2 regions of the Thermoanaerobacter kivui genome follow, and region 1 is predicted to be linked to the other one. Evidence: riboswitches for the same ligand, from Rfam matches in the RefSeq annotation. Region 1 holds a riboswitch; the other holds the start of a gene.
What was found. A riboswitch is a leader RNA that binds a small molecule or an ion and turns the genes downstream of it on or off. The one in region 1 is predicted to bind molybdenum cofactor.
Positions count from the first base shown of each region.

Region 2: another riboswitch for molybdenum cofactor. It lies ahead of mobB (molybdopterin-guanine dinucleotide biosynthesis protein B); the one in region 1 lies ahead of TKV_RS09705 (formate--tetrahydrofolate ligase).

Region 1 is NZ_CP009170.1:1,908,388-1,920,828, reverse strand. It holds partial or broken gene TKV_RS13870 (formate--tetrahydrofolate ligase) at 77-172, shown strand; gene TKV_RS09710 (formate/nitrite transporter family protein) at 213-1,088, shown strand; molybdenum cofactor riboswitch at 1,331-1,456, shown strand; gene TKV_RS09705 (formate--tetrahydrofolate ligase) at 1,930-3,609, shown strand; gene TKV_RS09700 (DUF166 domain-containing protein) at 3,635-4,471, shown strand; gene TKV_RS09695 (cyclodeaminase/cyclohydrolase family protein) at 4,450-5,079, shown strand; gene TKV_RS09690 (bifunctional 5,10-methylenetetrahydrofolate dehydrogenase/5,10-methenyltetrahydrofolate cyclohydrolase) at 5,123-5,977, shown strand; gene TKV_RS09685 (methylenetetrahydrofolate reductase C-terminal domain-containing protein) at 5,990-6,640, shown strand; gene TKV_RS09680 (methylenetetrahydrofolate reductase) at 6,656-7,531, shown strand; gene lpdA (dihydrolipoyl dehydrogenase) at 7,547-8,932, shown strand; gene TKV_RS09670 (ATP-binding protein) at 8,948-9,724, shown strand; gene acsD (acetyl-CoA decarbonylase/synthase complex subunit delta) at 9,743-10,681, shown strand; gene acsC (acetyl-CoA decarbonylase/synthase complex subunit gamma) at 10,714-12,072, shown strand; gene acsE (carbon monoxide dehydrogenase/acetyl-CoA synthase methytransferase subunit) at 12,102-12,441, shown strand, end outside.
Region 2 is NZ_CP009170.1:1,808,933-1,814,961, reverse strand. It holds gene TKV_RS09115 (oxidoreductase) at 1-1,554, opposite strand, end outside; molybdenum cofactor riboswitch at 2,538-2,656, shown strand; gene mobB (molybdopterin-guanine dinucleotide biosynthesis protein B) at 2,861-3,547, shown strand; molybdenum cofactor riboswitch at 3,768-3,891, shown strand; gene TKV_RS09100 (substrate-binding domain-containing protein) at 4,090-4,968, shown strand; gene TKV_RS09095 (ABC transporter permease) at 5,108-5,806, shown strand; gene TKV_RS09090 (energy-coupling factor ABC transporter ATP-binding protein) at 5,857-6,029, shown strand, end outside.

The DNA.
Region 1 (12,441 bases):
TTAGATATACGGTGTAATGTCGAGTAGCAAAATTGGAAAATTAAGAAAAAACTGAGGGCTCTCTTGTGCTGATGCTACTGGTGAAATTATGACCATGCCAGGATTGCCAAAGAAGCCAGCTGCTGAGAATATAGATGTAGATGAAACTGGCAGAATTACTGGACTGTTCTAAAATCCATTTATTTAAATGTTAAAAAAGGGAGATGAGTTTTATGGCTTTTAAGACACCAAAAGAAATAGCCCAGGGTATGGTTCAAACAGGAAGAGCAAAAGCTGAACTGCCTATTATCAAAATGCTTGTTTTGGGTTTTCTTGCAGGGGCATATATTGCGCTGGGAGGACTTCTTGCTGTTAAAGTAGCTGGGACAATACCTAATGAGGTTTTGGGCAGTTTACAAAAATTTATCTTTGCTGCAGTGTTCCCGGTAGGGCTTATGATGGTTCTTATTGCTGGGGGAGAGCTTGTTACTGGAAATATGATGACTCAACCTATAGCTTTTTTAGATAAAAAGATAGGCTTTGGTGGGATTATTAAAAACTGGACTTTTGTTTACATTGGGAATTTCATAGGTTCTGTCTTTGTTGCTTATGTTTTGTCATATTTTACTGGTTTGATTTTAGAACCTGTTAAAACAGGTGATGTTGTAACTTCTATGCCATGGGCGGCATTTGTAGTTAAGATTGCTAATGCAAAAACCTCTATGCCTTGGTGGGTTGCTTTTTGGCGAGCAGTTGGGTGTAACTGGCTGGTTGCCTTGGCTGTTTGGATGGCCTTTGCTGCCGAAGATATTGTGGGCAAGATTTTTGCTATATGGTGGCCGATAATGGCCTTTGTTGCCATTGGATTTGAGCACTCTGTAGCCAATATGTTTTTTATTCCATTAGGTATCTATGCTGGAAATGACCCTGCGTATATTGCCTTTGCTAAAAGTGCTCAAGGAATTGCAGCACATGCACCTTTATTAAAAGCTACATGGGAAAGTTTCCTTGTAAATAACCTAATACCTGTGACCTTGGGAAATATAGTCGGTGCTGGTTTATTTGTTGGGACGGTTTATTGGTGGGTATATCTGAAGGCTGAAAAATAAAAATAACGCTAAAGGAACAAATCTATCAGCACTATCTGTCTACTCATGTTATACCTTAAAAGAATGCAACATTCTCATCGAAAAATGTAAGTCTGTTAAAGATGAGATACTCAATTTGGAATTTTAAATTTCTATTTAAGCTTTATATTTGTTTTTTAAAAAATCTTACTTTTTTGCATGTATCTAAAATTACTTGACAAAGCCAATTAATTGACATAAAATTATCAATAAGGAAGATTAACAACACAATAACTCTTCGAGCCTTTATGTCTAAAGGGTGAAAAGCCCTATTATGAGATAAAGGCCGATAGGGTATTGATGGAAACATCTTGTTTCCCGTGTTGGGAAGGAGAGACAATGCATGCGCACTTATGCAAAGCAAGAAGGCGGTAGAGAAGTCGATTCTTATTTTGTGAAAACGATGTAGTGCCTTCTCTGAAAGGCGTTTTTTGTAGTGTGCCCACCATGGGCGGTAACTTGGCGGTGAAATACGCTATAGGTATGGCAATAAGGACCGTAATAGTATTGGCTCTATAATCTAAAGTATGAAAAATCCTACCACATTTAGAAGAAGTGCAAGGGTTGTCACATTTCAAGGATATAAAAGGTTTTACTATTCAATGTAGTTTTTCTGACTTTAGGATACCATTTAATGCGAGGGGGTGGTATTATATAAAAAGATTGGGTGATAATTCAACCTCAAGAGATGATATTTTTAAGATTAGACCACCAATGTATGGATTTTTCTGTTAAAGGAGAAGGAGGTGATTTTCCAACAAATATTGTCTGTCTTTTTTAAAATGGTTTTAAAAATTAAATAAACAAAAAGGAGTGGAGAAAGATGGCATTTAAGAGCGATATTGAGATTGCTCAAGAGGCAAAGTTGGAACCAATCAAGAACATCGCAGAGAAAATTGGGTTGACAGAGGATGACATTGAATATTACGGAAAGTACAAAGCAAAAGTAGATTACAGTTTGATGAGCAAGCTAAAGGACAAAAAAGATGGCAAATTGATATTGGTTACAGCAATCAATCCTACCCCGGCAGGTGAAGGGAAAACAACAACAACTGTTGGTTTAGGCGATGCGTTATCAAAGTTGGGTAAAAAGACAATGATATGTTTAAGAGAGCCTTCCCTAGGTCCTGTCTTTGGTGTTAAAGGTGGAGCAGCAGGTGGCGGATATGCGCAGGTTGTTCCAATGGAGGATATAAATTTGCATTTCACAGGAGATTTCCATGCAATTGGTGCAGCTAATAACCTGCTTGCAGCAATGCTTGATAATCACATCCATCAAGGTAATGAGCTTGGTATTGATCCACGTCGCATCATCTGGAGACGTTGCGTGGATATGAACGACAGACAATTGAGATTTGTTGTTGACGGTTTAGGTGGAAAAGCTAACGGTGTTCCAAGAGAGGATGGTTTTGATATTACAGTTGCTTCAGAGGTAATGGCAGTTTTTTGTCTTGCAAATGATTTGAAAGATTTAAAAGAAAGATTGGCAAGGATAATTGTAGCATACACTTATGATGGCAAACCTGTAACGGCTGGAGATTTGAAAGCTCAGGGTGCTATGACAGCTTTGTTGAAAGAGGCATTGAAGCCCAACTTGGTTCAAACACTTGAACATACGCCTGCATTTGTGCATGGTGGACCATTTGCGAATATAGCTCATGGTTGTAACAGCGTGATAGCAACCAAACTTGCTTTGAAGCTTGCTGATTATGTGATAACCGAAGCAGGGTTTGGTGCAGATTTGGGTGCTGAGAAGTTCTTAGATATCAAATGCCGATATGCAGGCTTAAAGCCAGATGCAGTAGTGATTGTGGCTACAGTAAGGGCTTTGAAATACAATGGCGGAGTGCCAAAGGCGAACTTGAATGAAGAGAACTTAGATGCGTTGAAGAAGGGTATTTCTAATCTATTAAAGCATGTCGAGAATATCACACAGAAATTCAAACTTCCAGCAGTAGTTGCATTAAATAGATTCCCGACAGACACAGAAGCTGAATTGAAGCTTGTGAGCGAAGAATGCAAGGCTTTGGGAGTAAACGTTGTTCTTTCTGAGGTTTGGGCAAAAGGTGGAGAAGGTGGAATTGAGCTTGCAAAAGAGGTTCTAAGATTGATTGAGGAAGGAAAGAATGAGTATGCTCCACTTTATCCTTTGGAGATGAGCCTAAAAGAGAAGATTGAGACAATTGCGAGAGAGATATATGGAGCTGATGGTGTTGACTACATACCAGCGGCAAACAAGGAAATTGAGAATCTTGAAAACTTAGGATATGGCAAGCTTCCAATCTGTATGGCAAAAACTCAGTATTCATTGAGCGACAATCCATCTTTGTTAGGCAGACCTACCAATTTCAAGATAACAGTAAGGAATGTAAAGATTTCTGCAGGAGCAGGTTTTGTTGTAGTATTAACTGGTGAAATTATGACCATGCCAGGATTGCCAAAGAAGCCAGCTGCTGAGAATATAGATGTAGATGAAACTGGCAGAATTACTGGACTGTTCTAATCTGATGAGTTTTGGGGGTATAAGATTGAGTGATTATAGATTGCTTTTAGCAGCTGGGGAAGATACACCCGGCTGCCCTCCTCTCTTTTATACGAGGTTTAGTGGGGAATATGTGTTGCGAAAGCTTTTGCCCAATTTGACATTTAATAAAATGGGAAATGGGCAAATCTCATGGAAGTGGATAGACTTTAAAAAGAAACAGGTAAAGGATTTTACAGAAAATATAGCAGGAGTTGTACTTTTTCCAGCGATCTTGCCAGAGATTATTGATAACCCTGCTTGCTATTTACCTGAGAAACTTCCAGAACATAATATATTAATCGCTGCAGGAATACATCCTGATATTTTTCCTCAACTTTTGAAGATGGCAGCCGAGGTAGGATGCAAAGTGCTCATAGCCCCTAAAGAAGACCCAAAATGGATTGATAAATATTTAGAGAAAACTCTTAAAGACATATGTAAAAAGTATGGCATAGATTATGTTTTCCCAAAACCTTTTTGTTCGCTTAAAAAAACAGACTCTGATTTTATTAATAACTTTCTTAAAGAGTTTAAATTGGGAAGACCTGAATATAAAGTTTATGTTGATGATGAAGGTTATATAACAAAAGTTGATGTAATTCGCTCGGCACCGTGTGGTGCTACCTATTATGTGGCACATGGTCTTATCGGGAAGAAGATAGGAGAAGAGGCAGTGGACGAGGCTAATAAATTGTGGCATGCTTATGCTTGTTTAGCTTCCCATGATATAGATGAAGATTTTGGTGATTCAATTATGCATTTTGCTGCGCGTATAAATTTGGAGGTTGCTAAAAATACGTTGAAGCGAGGAGGTCAAAAATGCTTGTTGAAAAAAACATAAGAGAGTTTATTGAGGTACTTGCCTCAAAAGAGCCTGTACCTGGTGGTGGTGGTGCTGCTGCATTAGCTGGGGCAATAGGTAATGCACTTGGTAGTATGGTAGGTAATTTGACCGTGGGCAAGGAAAAATATAAAGATGTTGAACAAGAAATTATTAAGATATTAGAAGAAGAGAAGAAATTGCAAGAAGAATTGCTTTCTCTTATTGATGAAGATGCTCAGGTTTTTAGTGAAGTTGCTAAAGCGTACAAATTGCCGAAGAATACTGATGAAGAAAAAAGGAAAAAAGAAGAAGCTTTGAATAATGCTTTAAAAAATGCTTGTCAGGTACCAATAAAGATAATGGAAAAGTCCTTAGAGGCTTTAAAACTCCAACGTAGGCTTGCAGAAATAGGTTCAAAGCTTGCTATAAGCGATGTAGGAGTAGGAGCTTTGATTTTGAAAGCGGCTGTGTTGAGTGGGTACTTAAATGTAATAATCAATCTTAATGGTATTAAAGATGAGGAATTTGTTAAGAAAACAAATGAGTATACAGAGAAAATGTGTAGAGAAGCTGAGAAGTTGGCTGATGAGGCTTATAAGATAGTGATGGAAAAATTAAAAGGCTAAATCTATATGCTTTTAAATATTTTTAAAAGGAGGCTGGAACCTGATGTCTGTTATATTATCTGGTAAAGAAGTAGCTGAAGCACTAAAGGAGAGCTTGATAAAAGAAGTTTCTGAGTTAAAAGGAAAGGGTTATACCCCATGTTTAAAGATCGTGATAGTTGGGGATAGACCAGACTCGGTTGCTTATATAAAAGGTGCATTAAAGAGATGTAGTGAAATTGGAATAGAAGCTAGTGTTCTTGAGTTGCCTGGAGATATTTCTGAACAGGAATTTATCAAAAAGATTCATGAGCTTAATAATGATGAAAGTGTTAATGGAATGTTAATAATGAGGCCATTACCTTCACAAATATCTGAGGACAGAGTAAAGTATGAAATTTCTCCAGAAAAAGACTTAGACTGTTTTAGCCCTATCAATGTTGCAAAGGTTATGGCTGGTGAAAAGGAAGGTTTTCCTCCATGTACTCCACAAGCTGTTATAGAAATACTTGACCATTTCAAAATTGATCCAGCAGGCAAAAAAGTAGCAGTTGTAGGAAGAAGCATGGTAGTAGGAAGACCTCTTGCAATGATGCTGTTGCAAAGAAACGCTACAGTTACAATTTGCCATTCTAAAACAAAAGATCTTGCTGAAGAAACAAAGAGAGCAGAAATCCTGATTGCAGCTGTAGGGAAAGCAAAGATGGTAAAGAAGGATATGGTAGGAGAAGGTGCAGTTGTAATCGATGTTGGAATAAATGTAGATGAAAATGGTAAATTATGCGGTGATGTAGATTTCGATGATGTTAAAGATAAAGTAGCTATGATTACTCCTGTTCCAGGAGGAGTTGGTTCGGTTACAACTACAGTTTTAGCAAAACATGTTATTAAGGCTTTAAAGCAACAAAAAAGCTTATAGGGGGTTTTTAAGATGGTCATTACAGAACATAAACCTTTTGAAGAAATACTTGAAATGCTTAAAGATTCTCAAAGTATATTCATTACTGGTTGCTCGCTATGTGCTACATCATGTTTCACTGGTGGTGAAGCTCAGGTTTTAGAAATGAAAGAAAAGCTCGAAAAAGAAGGGAAAACTGTCACGGGATATGCAATTCTTGATCCTTCATGTAACAAATTACAGGTTCGTGCTACATTAAAAAAGCAAAAGGAAGCTGTAGATGCAGCTGATGCGATTTTATGCATGGCTTGTGGTGATGGTGCACAAACAGTGGCAGCTGTAGTGGATGACAAACCTGTCTTTCCAGCCAATAATACTATGTTTATAGGAGAGATAGAAAGAGTAGGACATTTTGTTGAGGCTTGTAAAGCATGTGGGCAATGTGAACTTGGCTGGACAGCTGGTATATGCCCAATAACAAAATGTGCAAAGGGCTTGATGAATGGGCCATGTGGAGGTTCTAAAAACGGAAAATGCGAGGTAAATCCTGAAAATGATTGTGCTTGGGTATTGATTTACGAGAGACTTGAAAAATTAGGAAAATTAGATAAAATGCTTGAGTTAAAACCACCCAAAGATCATAGCAAAGCTTATAATCCAAGAAAAATTGTTGTAAAAAAGTAAGTAGGAGGAATGATCATGGGACTTCTTGAAGAAAAGTTGAAATCTGGTGAATTTGTTGTAACTGCTGAAATGGCCCCACCAAAGGGCATAGATATGACTCATTTTAAAGAATGCGCAAAGGCAGTAAAAGGAAGAGTTGCTGGCGTTAACGTCACAGACTTTCAAAGTGCAGTTGTAAGAGTTTCTTCCTTAGGTGCAGCAGTGATCTTGTTAGAAGAAGGTTTGGAACCTATAATGCAAATAACCGGTAGAGACAGAAATAGAATAGCAATTCAAGGTGAGTTGTTGGCAGCTGGTGCTTTAGGAATAAAAAATGTTCTTGCATTAACGGGAGATCATCCTATGTTTGGAGATCAGCCAGGGGCAAAGCCAGTTTATGATTGTGATTCGGTTAATATATTAATGATTGCCAGCAAATTAATGGAAGGTCAAGATTGGGCAGGTAATCAGCTTAATAAAGCACCTGAATTTTTCCTTGGCGCAAGCGTAACTCCTTTGTTTGATCCTTTAGAGGCACAAATAATAAAGATGAAAAAGAAGATGCAGGCTGGAGCAAAATTCTTTCAGACTCAGGCGGTATATGATATAGAGGTTTTAAGAAAATTTAGGGAAGCTACTAAAGATTTAAATGCAAAGGTATTGGTAGGTGTAATACCACTAAAGTCACCTGGAATGGCAAATTACATGAACAAAAATGTTCCTGGTATACATGTTCCTGATGCTCTTATAGAGAGATTAAAAGGTGCAGAAAATAAGGTTAAAGAAGGTTTGAAAATTGCAGCAGAGTTCATAAACCAAGTGAAAGAAGAAAAACTGTGTGATGGTGTTCATATAATGGCTATTGGTGCAGAAGAGAATGTTCCAATTCTACTTGACATGTGCAATTTGTAAGGAAGGACGATATGAATGTCTAAAAAGAGAATTACAATTATAGGTGCAGGTCCAGGAGGATATGTAGCGGGTATAAAAGCTGCAAAGCTCGGTGCAGATGTAACAGTAATAGAAAAGGATAAATTAGGTGGGACATGCCTGAATAAAGGGTGCATTCCCACCAAGGCTCTTCTTTCTTCAAGTGAGGTTTTGGAAATAATAAAAAAAGCAAAATCTTATGGGATAATTTTAGAAGGAGAAATCAAAGCAGATATTGACGCAATAATTGAACGAAAAAATAAGATTATTGAAAGATTAAATAAAGGAATAGACTTGCTATTTAATAAAAATGGTGTTAAAATAATAAAAGGAAAAGGTGAAATTCTTAACAATAGAGAAGTTAAAGTCATAAAAGAAAATGGAGCAGAAGAGAGAATTAAATCTGATGCAATAATTATTGCAACGGGTTCATCACCAAGGCGGATTCCTCTTTTCCCTTTTGATGAAAAAAGGGTGTTGACAAGTGATGAGATTTTAGATTTAAGATATATTCCTAAGAGCATACTAATAGTGGGAGCAGGGGTTATTGGTTGCGAATTTGCGATGTTTTATAAGGGGCTTGGTACTGACGTTACACTAGTTGAGATGTTGGATCGAGCATTAAGTACAGAGGATTTTGAGATAAGCAAAGAAATAGAGAAAATTTTTAAGAAGAAGAAAATTAAACTTTATACCAAGTCAAAGATAACGGAAGTCAAAATTAATGAAAACGAGGTAGAAGTCTCTTTAGAAGATGGTAAAATCATAAAAGCCGAAGTAATGCTTGTTGCTGTTGGAAGAAAAGCAAATATTGAAGAAATAGGGTTAGAAAGAGTGGGAGTAAATACCGAAAAAGGTAGAATAGTAGTCAATGAAAAGATGCAAACAAATGTAGATGGTATATATGCCATCGGTGATGTAATCCCAAGTATTCAATTAGCTCATGTGGCTTCTTTTGAAGGTATTTGTGCAGTAGAGAATATAATGGGCAAAGAAAGCATTATGGATTATACGGCTGTACCGCATACAATTTTCACTGAGCCCGAAATAGGTGCTGTAGGCTTAACTGAAGAACAAGCTTTGCAAAAGGGATACAATATTAGCATAGGAAGGTTTTATTTCAGGGGTCTTGGTAAAGGACAGGCCTCAGGGAAATTAGATGGTTTTGTGAAAATTGTTGCGGATCAAGATAACGACAAAATCTTAGGTGCTCATATTATAGGACCTAATGCGACGGACCTTGTGCATGAAATTGCCGTGGCTATAACGTGTGGTTTGAAAGTATCTGAAGTAGCAGAAGTTGTACATTCTCATCCTACGTTTAGTGAGGCTGTCATGGAAGCAATTCATGATATACATGGGCAGTCGATACACAATGTATAAAGTGGAGTGAAAAAAATGGTATATGTTATTGCATTAGCAGGAAAAGGTGGAACAGGTAAGACTACTCTTGCTGGTTTTACAATTGATTATTTGGTAGAAAAGAAATTGGGTCCGGTTCTTGCGGTTGATGCAGATCCGAATTCAAATTTGAATAATGTTTTAGGTTTAGATGTGGAATTTACTTTGGGTCAAATCAGAGAGGAAGTTAGAGATGATGAAAAACTTCCTGCGGGAATGACAAAGGCTGATTATTTGAATTTCATGGTGCAGCAGGCTATTGTCGAAGGCAATGGTTATGACTTGCTTGTAATGGGAAGGCCTGAGGGGCTAGGATGTTATTGTTTTGTAAATGGAGTTTTAAGAGAAGTAACTGACAAACTGTCAGATTCTTATTCGTTTTTAGTAGTCGACAATGAAGCTGGGCTTGAGCACCTTTCAAGAAGAACTACTAAAAAAGTTGATTTGATGTTTGCTGTCAGTGAATGTTCTAAAAGAGGGATAGATGCTGCATATCGAGTAAAGACACTGATAGAGGAATTGAAGCTTGATGTAAAAGAGCTCTTCCTTATAGTCAACAGAGTCCCCAAGGAAGGAATGAGTGAAGAGCTTTTAGAATATATAAAAAGTTATAACATTCCTTTTGCAGGCTTTGTTCCTCTTGATAATGGCATCTATGAATATGATAATGCTGGCATTCCGCTGCTAAATTTACCAAAAGATAATGCAGCGGTTAAAGCCTATAGAGATATTTTAGATAAAATTTTACTTCCAAGAATAACAACAAAAAAATAGTAGATGGAGGCGAAAAAAATGGCTTATCAAAAACCACGACAAACATTCAAAGGCCAAATAAAAGAAGTGGTAATGGGTAAGGATTTAAAGATTGGAGGTGAATCAGTACTTCCTTTTTACACTTTTGACGGCGATACAGGAAATCCCCCAAGAATTGGTATGGAAGTCTGGGACGTAGCTCCGACAGGTTGGCCTGAGGGGCTAATGAATCTTATTAAAGATGTAGCAGAGGATCCTGCTGCATGGGCACAGTTCTATGTAAAAAATTACAATCCAGATTTTATAGTTTTAAGATTTGTGGGAGCAAATCCTGATGTAAAGGATAGAACTCCAGAGGAATGTGCAGAAATAGCTAAGAAAGTGGCTGATAGTGTTGAAGTTCCACTTGTGATAGCTGGTTGTGAATCTAACGAAAAGAATGGTAAGATTTTTACAAAAATTTCTGAAGTCCTTGCAAATAAAAATTATGCTTTTCTTTCAGCAGTAGAAGCTAATTACAAAGAAGTAGGTGCGGCTGTAGGCCTTGCTTATGGTAACATCGTAGTGGCTGAAAGCTCAGTTGACCTAAACCTTGCAAAACAGATGAATATTTTAGTGATGCAGCTTGGTGTTAAACCAGAAAAGATCATGATGAATCCAGGTATATCTGCGGTGGGTTATGGTTATGAATATGTTATAACCACCCTGGACAGAATAAAACTTGCAGCCTTGGATCAGAACGATACGACTCTTCAGATGCCAATAATTTCACCTATTTCCTTTGAAAGCTGGAAAGTAAAGGAATCAACTGCAACAGAAGAAGACGCTCCTGAGTGGGGAAGTTTAGAAGATAGAGGAATAGCAATGGAGATTTGTGGAGCGGTTGGTGTATTAGCAGCTGGTTCGAATGGTGTAATTTTAAGACATCCACGTTCTGTTGAAGTTTTGAAAAACTTTATCAATTCAATGTTGAACTAATTTTACTAATTCTGAAAGGGGCGATATTTAAGATGGCTTTAACAGGTATGGATATATATAAAATGCTTCCAAAGAAGAATTGTAAGGAATGTGGATTTCCAACTTGTCTTGCTTTTGCAATGAAGTTAGCTCAAGGTGGCGTAGAAGCTGAAAAGTGTCCTTATATGAGCGAAGAGGCTAAGATGAAATTGGCAGAGGCTACGGCACCATTGATGAAAACGGTTAAGTTTGGAAGTGGCGATAAGACTTATACACTTGGTGGTGAAACTGTTCTTTTCAGACATGAAAAGACATTTGTAAACAGAAACCGCTTTGCTGTAATGCTAAAGGATACTATGTCTGATGATGAAATCAATCAAAAGATTGCTAATATGAACAAGGTAAACTATGTGCGTATTGGCGAGAATATGTTTGTTGAAGTAGCTGCAGTGAAATGTGAAAGCAAAAACAAAGATCAGTATCTAAAGCTTTTGAAGAAAGTTAAAGATGAATGTAAACTTGCTGTTCCTATGATAATTACTGATGACCCTGAAATTGCAAAAGCTGCAGTAGAAGAAGTAAAGGATTTAGGCCCAATCTTGTACGGGGCAAATCCACAAAACTATGAAGCAATGGTTAACATAGCAAAAGAGAACAATCTTTTATTGGGTGTAGAAGCTGATAATTTAGAAGCATTGTATGATGTTGTATCAAAAATCCGTTCAGGTGGATATAACGAACTTATACTAAGCACAAAAGCAGACAAAGCTAAACAACTTTTTGATGATATAGTGAATATAAGGAGAACAGCTTTAGTTGCTCAGGATAGAGTCTTTGGTTATCCAAGTGTTGTATTTGTAAACAATTTGTCAAGTGATAAATTCATGCAACTTGCATATGCTACGCTTTTTGTTGAGAAATATGGTTCAATCATTGTTCTTGATGAGATTGATTACTCATTGGCTTTGCCACTATTTGCTTTGAGACAAAACATCTTTACAGATCCACAGAAACCTATGAGAGTTGAAAAAGGATTGTACAAGATAGGTCCAGCAGAGGAAAATGCACCGCTTTTGGTAACAGTTGACTTTGCACTTACTTACTTTATTGTCTCTGGTGAAATTGAAAGGTCAAAAGTTCCAGCATGGCTTTTAATACCAGATGCAGGTGGTCTTTCGGTTTTGACAGCGTGGGCTGCAGGTAAGTTCTCAGGTAAAACAATTGCCGACGCTGTAAAGGAAATGGGTGTAGAAGAAAAACTAAAAACAAGAGAGATACTTATACCTGGTAAAGTAGCAGTGTTGAAGCCTGATATCGAAGATGCACTACCAGGTTGGAAAGTAGTAGTAGGGCCTGAAGAAGCAGAAATGTTACCTAAGTTCTTAAAGGACTATACTAATAGAGTTGCTTAAAAAAATTTAAAAAGTGGAGGGGTATTTTAATGGCAAGATTTTTGATTATAGGTGAGAGAATTCATGTTATTGCGCCACCAATAAGAAAGGCTCTTCAAGAAAGGGATCCAAAACCTATTTTGGAAAGAGCAAAGGAACAGATTGAAGCAGGTGCTCATTACATTGACGTAAATATTGGACCTGCTGATAGGGATGGGGAAGAGATAATGCCATGGGTGGTAAAGCTTTTGCAATCAGAGTTTCCAAATGTTCCATTGTGTTTGGATACAGCAAATGCAAAGGCGATAGAGGCTGGTTTAAAGGTTTATGATCCAACACCCGGTAAAGCAATAATAAACTCTGCAGATGCTGGTTCAAGAATGGGGAATC
Region 2 (6,029 bases), 100 kb from region 1:
CCCACCACCAATGACAGCTACTTTTTTACCAACAATAACTGTCCCTTTTAAAACATCATGGGCCGTAACAACATTTTTCTGATTGATTCCAGGAATTTCAGGAATTATTGGTTCAGACCCTGTTGCTAATATAACCACATCGGGTTTAATCTCATGAATTGTGTTTAAATCTGCTTCTTTGCCTTTTACAATCGTAATACCAGATTTTTCTACTTGATTGATGAGATAATCAGCCAGATCATTTATTTCTCCTTTATGAGGTGGTACAGCAGCAATTCGCATTTGTCCACCTAATTCTGGTTGTTTTTCATAAAGAATTACCTCATGGCCACGCAAAGCTGCTACTCTAGCTGCTTCTAACCCGCCAGGGCCACCACCGATTATAAATACTTTCTTTCTTGTCTTTGCTGAACTTTCCATGTCAAATTCTGTTTCATGTCCAGTTAATGCATTGGCTATGCAACCAATATCAATATCCTGGAACAGACGATCAATACAACCCTGATTACACCCAATGCATTTTCTTATTTCTTGAATCTTGCCTTCAGAAACTTTTCTGGGCAACTCTGGGTCTGCTAGTAAAGCTCTTCCCATTGATACTAGATCAGCTTTGCCCTCACGGATGATTTGCTCTGCCATAATAGGATCTTTGATTCGACCAACAACAATTACAGGTACTTTGCTATTAATTGCTTTCTTTATAGCAGCTGCGTTTTCTACAAAACAACCCTGAGGTATAGCTGCAGGCTGGATAATCATTGCTGAAGATTCATATACTCCACCTGAAATATGCAGAGCATTGATTCCTTCTTCTATTAACTTCTGAGCAAATATCTTAGTATCTTCAATCGTAAGTCCTCCAGGAACATATTCTTCAGCACTCATGCGATATATAATAGGGAAATCCGTCCCAACTTCTTTTCTTACTCTTCTGACAACTTCCAATGGGAATCTCATTCTGTTTTCAAAACTTCCGCCATATTCATCGGTTCGCTTATTGCTATAAGGTGATAAGAATTGATTGAGCAAATAACCATGAGCACCATGAATTTCGACAGCATCAAACCCTGCTTCTTTAGCACGTCTCGCAGCTTGTCCAAATGCTTTTATTAACTCTTTGATTTCTTCTACTGATAATTCTTTTGGCATTTCTTGTTTAACTGGACAAGGAATAGGTGAAGGAGCTACTATCTGCATTCCTGTAACTTTTGAAGTGGTTTGTCTTCCTCCATGATAAAGCTGAATAGCAATTTTTGCTCCATATTTATGCACTGCTTCAGTTAATTCTCTTAGTCCAGGAATTAATTCATCCTTGTAAATACCAACTTCATTTTTAAAACCTTTACCACTTGGATGAACATACGAAGCTTCAACAATAATTAATCCAACTCCGCCTTTTGCTCTAGTCTGATGATAAACTTTTAAGCGGTCGGTAACTGCACCATCATCAGCAGCGTAATTTGTAACCATAGGAGGCATGACAATTCTATTTCTTAGTTTCATTGACCTAATTTGAATTGGTTCTAGAAGTTTTTCAAACTTAAATTCACTCACCTTAAATCCTCCTCATATTGTTATTTTATTAACAGTTTCCGAGTAAAGAGTAATAAACTAATTCTATTTTTTCATTATGTCAAGGCAATTATACATATTTCTTCAATTCGTAATTTAAGAAATAAGGATATTATGCCGATAAAAAGAGTATAATACAGATAAGCAAAAAAGATAAAGAAAAAGTACTTGAAGCTATCAGGAAAGGAAATATTGATGCAGCCGATATAAGCTTTCCGAATTTAATAGACGCCATAATACTGAAAATGGAAAAGTATACAAGCCGAAGAATTCATACAGTCTTACAACAGATACGTACAAGAGCAGCTTTGTAAATCATTAGGCTGTCACTGTAGAAGTACCGAGCCTGATAATGATGTAGAAATCAATGGTTGTGTAGTACATGATAAAAAGACAGACGAATACTCTGTATTTATTACTACAGACCTTGATAAAACCGCAAAACAGATTATAAGCATCTATGAATTAAGGCCTGAAATGGAAGAAGATTTCCGACAAATAAAGGATTTTTGCGAATAGAGGATTTCAAAGAGTACAAAATACAATTTCATTGCGTTCCATGGGGTTATGGTGCTGATAGGCTATTTATTCTTCCAATTATACAAAAATATAGAGGAAGGAAGGAAATATACAGGGGAAACCCTGCCTATTGCACTCAAGAAATATGTAGAGAATAAGCCAAAATTGGTGATTATATATTCGGGGCAGTACTTAGCCATTTTCAGCTTTCTGGAGTTTATTCAATTGTATGCATCTGCGGCACAGAAGTGAGGAAGTGCCTAGATTTGATCCTAGCTAAAGTATAGCATAACAAAATGCATGCTATTCAAATTACGAATTGAAGATAGAAGAGAAGATGCATAATATTCCTGTATTGGGAAATGGGAATACACTATACTTTTTATTAAATACATATTGTTTTATGACAAAGTTGTGTTAAAATAATTTTAGACAAATTTAATATTTCATTAATTATTCTCCGAGTCTTTAATCCTAAGGCAAAAAGCTATGGATTATAGACCGTTAGGGTAGTGCTGGAAACGGCTCTGCCTCCCGCCTGGAAAGGAGAATAGGAAGGCTGCTATTCTCCTTTCGCATACTAAAACGAAAGGAGTTTTTTTATGAAGGTTCTTTGTCAATAGTTGTGGTGGGTATTTTTTCTGAATGTTTAAGGGGAGGGAATCTTTCTTTTTTCTCAAATCTTTTGGTATCAAATGTTGTAAGGCTTGATAGCCCTTAAATAGGGGGCATATGTGACAAACTGCCAATACCCTAGGAGGTATTAAAATTGAAGATAATAGGTGTTATAGGAACAAAAGATACAGGTAAAACCACTCTTGTAACAAAAATTGTTAGAAAATTAGTGGATGAGGGGTACAGGGTTGCCACCCTGAAACATACCCATACAGGCTTTGATTTTGCAGATAAAGACACTGGTAAACACAAAGAAGCAGGGGTAGAGCTTGTAGTCGGTAGTGGAGAAGAAACCTTTTTTCTTCTTGGTAGGAAAATGGTGCTTGATGAACTTGTAGGTACTATCCAGCTTCTTGGGGATTTCGATTTCCTGGTTATCGAGGGTTTTAAAGGAATGCCTTATGCAAACATTTCTACTTCCACTGAAAATGAATTCACAATAAGAAAGGTGGATCCATTCTCCCTTAAGGAGGAAGAATTGGATGAACTCATTGAAGTCATAAAGAACAGAAGTTACTGTTTGCTGCAGGGGCTTAACTGTAAAAAGTGTGGTTTTGAATCATGCAGGGACTTTGCAATGGCAAAGGTCCAGGGAGCTGCCGATGATATAAACTGTAAGAGCCAGCCAAAAAGGGCTCTTCTGAGAATAAATGGTCACCCGGTACCTATGAATCCATTTGTACAGGAATTTATATCAAAAACAGTTCTTGGTATGATCGATGCACTTGGCATGGAAAACCATAAAATTGAGAAGGTTGAGCTAATCATAAAAAATAAGTGAATAATACACCCATAAACGCATAGATGAATTGAAATTATTAGTTCAGGATAATTACGACAGACTTAAGGATCTTATGACAGGAAGAGTAATGTGAAGTGTTATTAGTCTTTTTAACCAATGCTGGCGTTCTTACTATAAATAATGTTGGGGTGGGCAAAAATTATGTATCTAAGATCGCTTGACGAAGCTAATTAATCGAGATAAAAAAATTATTAAAGTAAGGAGAATAACTCTCCGAGCCTTTATGTCTAAGGGGCGAAGAGCCCTATGAGATAAAGGCCGATAGGGTATTGATGGAAACATCAATGCCTCCCGTGTTGGAAAGGAGAGGCAATGCATTTGCATTTATGCAAAGCAAGAATGCGTAAGGTAAAATTGTGTCCTTGCTTTGCGAAAACGATGCAGTGCCTTCTCCGGAAGGCATTTTTTTGTACCTTTGTTAGGGACTAATTTCAATGGTAAAAGCTAAAGAATGGAATCTTTCCAGTTTTAATGGGTAAGGTTTAAACAAAAACTAATAGTGATGAAAGAGGATGAATACCATGGCAAGAATATCAAAGAAGTTTTTGATGATCCTTTTATATTCTATTTTGTTGTTTAGTTTGTTTTCTCTGAACGGTTGTACAGGTTCTAAAACTTCAGAGAAGATTTCCCCAGGTAATCGAGATGTAATTTTGGTGACAACAACAAGCACGCAGGATAGTGGGCTTTTGGATTACCTTTTACCGATCTTTGAGAAAGAAACAGGATACAAAGTAAAAGTGGTTGCCGTGGGGACAGGACAGGCTTTGGAGATGGGAAAAAGGGGGGAAGCAGATGTTCTTCTTACACATGCTCCTGCAGCAGAGAAAGAACTTGTGGACAACAAGGATGTTATAAACTATCAGTTGGTAATGCACAATGATTTCATTGTGGTTGGTCCTTCAGAGGATCCAGCGCAAGTTAAGAATGCGGTTTCAGTAGAAGCAGCCTTTCAGGAGATTGCTGAAAAAGGTGTACCGTTTGTTTCGAGGGGTGATGATTCGGGTACACACAAAAAGGAATTGAGTTTATGGAAAGCAGCAGGGATTGATCCCAAGGGGAAGTCGTGGTATATAGAAAGCGGCACAGGAATGGGACAAACGCTCCTTATTGCTAACGAAAAACGGGCATATACACTAACTGATCGGGGAACATACCTTGCATACCGCGATAAAATAGATCTTACCATTGTTCGAGAAGGAGATAAGGGTCTTCTTAATATTTATCACGTGATGCAGGTTAACCCCGAGAAACATCCTGGGAAACACATAAACAGCGATGGAGCCAAAGCTTTTGTGGAGTTTATGATTTCGCCCAGAACGCAGGAGCTTATTGGCAAATTTGGGGTAGACAAGTACGGAATGCCGCTCTTTTTCCCAGATGCTCAAAAAGGGAATTAGAATTAAGATAGAGAGTTGTTACGTTGTTTTAAAGAGGCTTCGTTTAAAAAAGCAGAAAAGCTCAGATTTAGCCAAAAAATGGGATTTTTCAAGCTTGATTGAGCTAATTACAAAATATTGAGGTAGGAGTTGAATAAAAGTGGAGCTTATTTGGGAAGGCCTGAAAGGAGCATTCAAATTTCTTGTTCATGGGGATCCAGAAATCAGAGAAATTACTCTTCTTTCTCTTAGGATTGCTGCGTGGGCTATAGGGATAAGTTCAGCCATTGGCCTTCCACTTGGGATTGCACTTGGAGTAAGCACGTTTCGTGGCAGGGATTTTCTTCTGACTTTAGCCAATACCGGCATGGGACTTCCACCGACAGTTGTGGGACTTTGGGTAGCTATTGTGCTATGGCGTACCGGCCCTTTAGGAGGACTAAAGCTGATTTATACTCCTACTGCCATCATCATTGCTGAAGTAATTCTTACCGTGCCTATTATTGTAGCTTTGGTAGCTGCAGCCGCGTCGGATAAAAAAGCTAAATTACACGATTTTTTTCTTTCTTTAGGGTTGAACCCTCTTCAATATATGTGGCTTTTGCTTCGGGAAATTCGTAGCTCAGTTTTAACAGCAATCATTGCCGGTTTTGGACGTGCAATTTCGGAGGTAGGAGCAGCAATGATGGTAGGAGGGAACATCGCTGGGGAAACCCGCACGCTTACCACCGCTATTGTTCTTGAAGTATCTAAGGGTGAGTTTGACCGCGCGTTAGCGATAAGTTTTGTACTTCTTGCCTTATCGTTTTCTATTACTGCCTTTATTACCCACCTTCAGTATCAACAAAACTTAAAGTAGAAGTGGGAAAAACAAGAAATAATTAGATTAAAGAAAGGAGGTAGAGGAGTATGAATTATATGTTTGAACGCAAAGCTACCGATTTTCGGGGTATAGAGAATCAAACGCCGGTTATTATAGCCGAAGATATTAGTGTACGGCGCAATGAACGCTTTATCCTGCGAAACATAAGCCTCGTTTTGCATCAAGGGGAACGTTTGGGACTTGCGGGTCCCAATGGTTC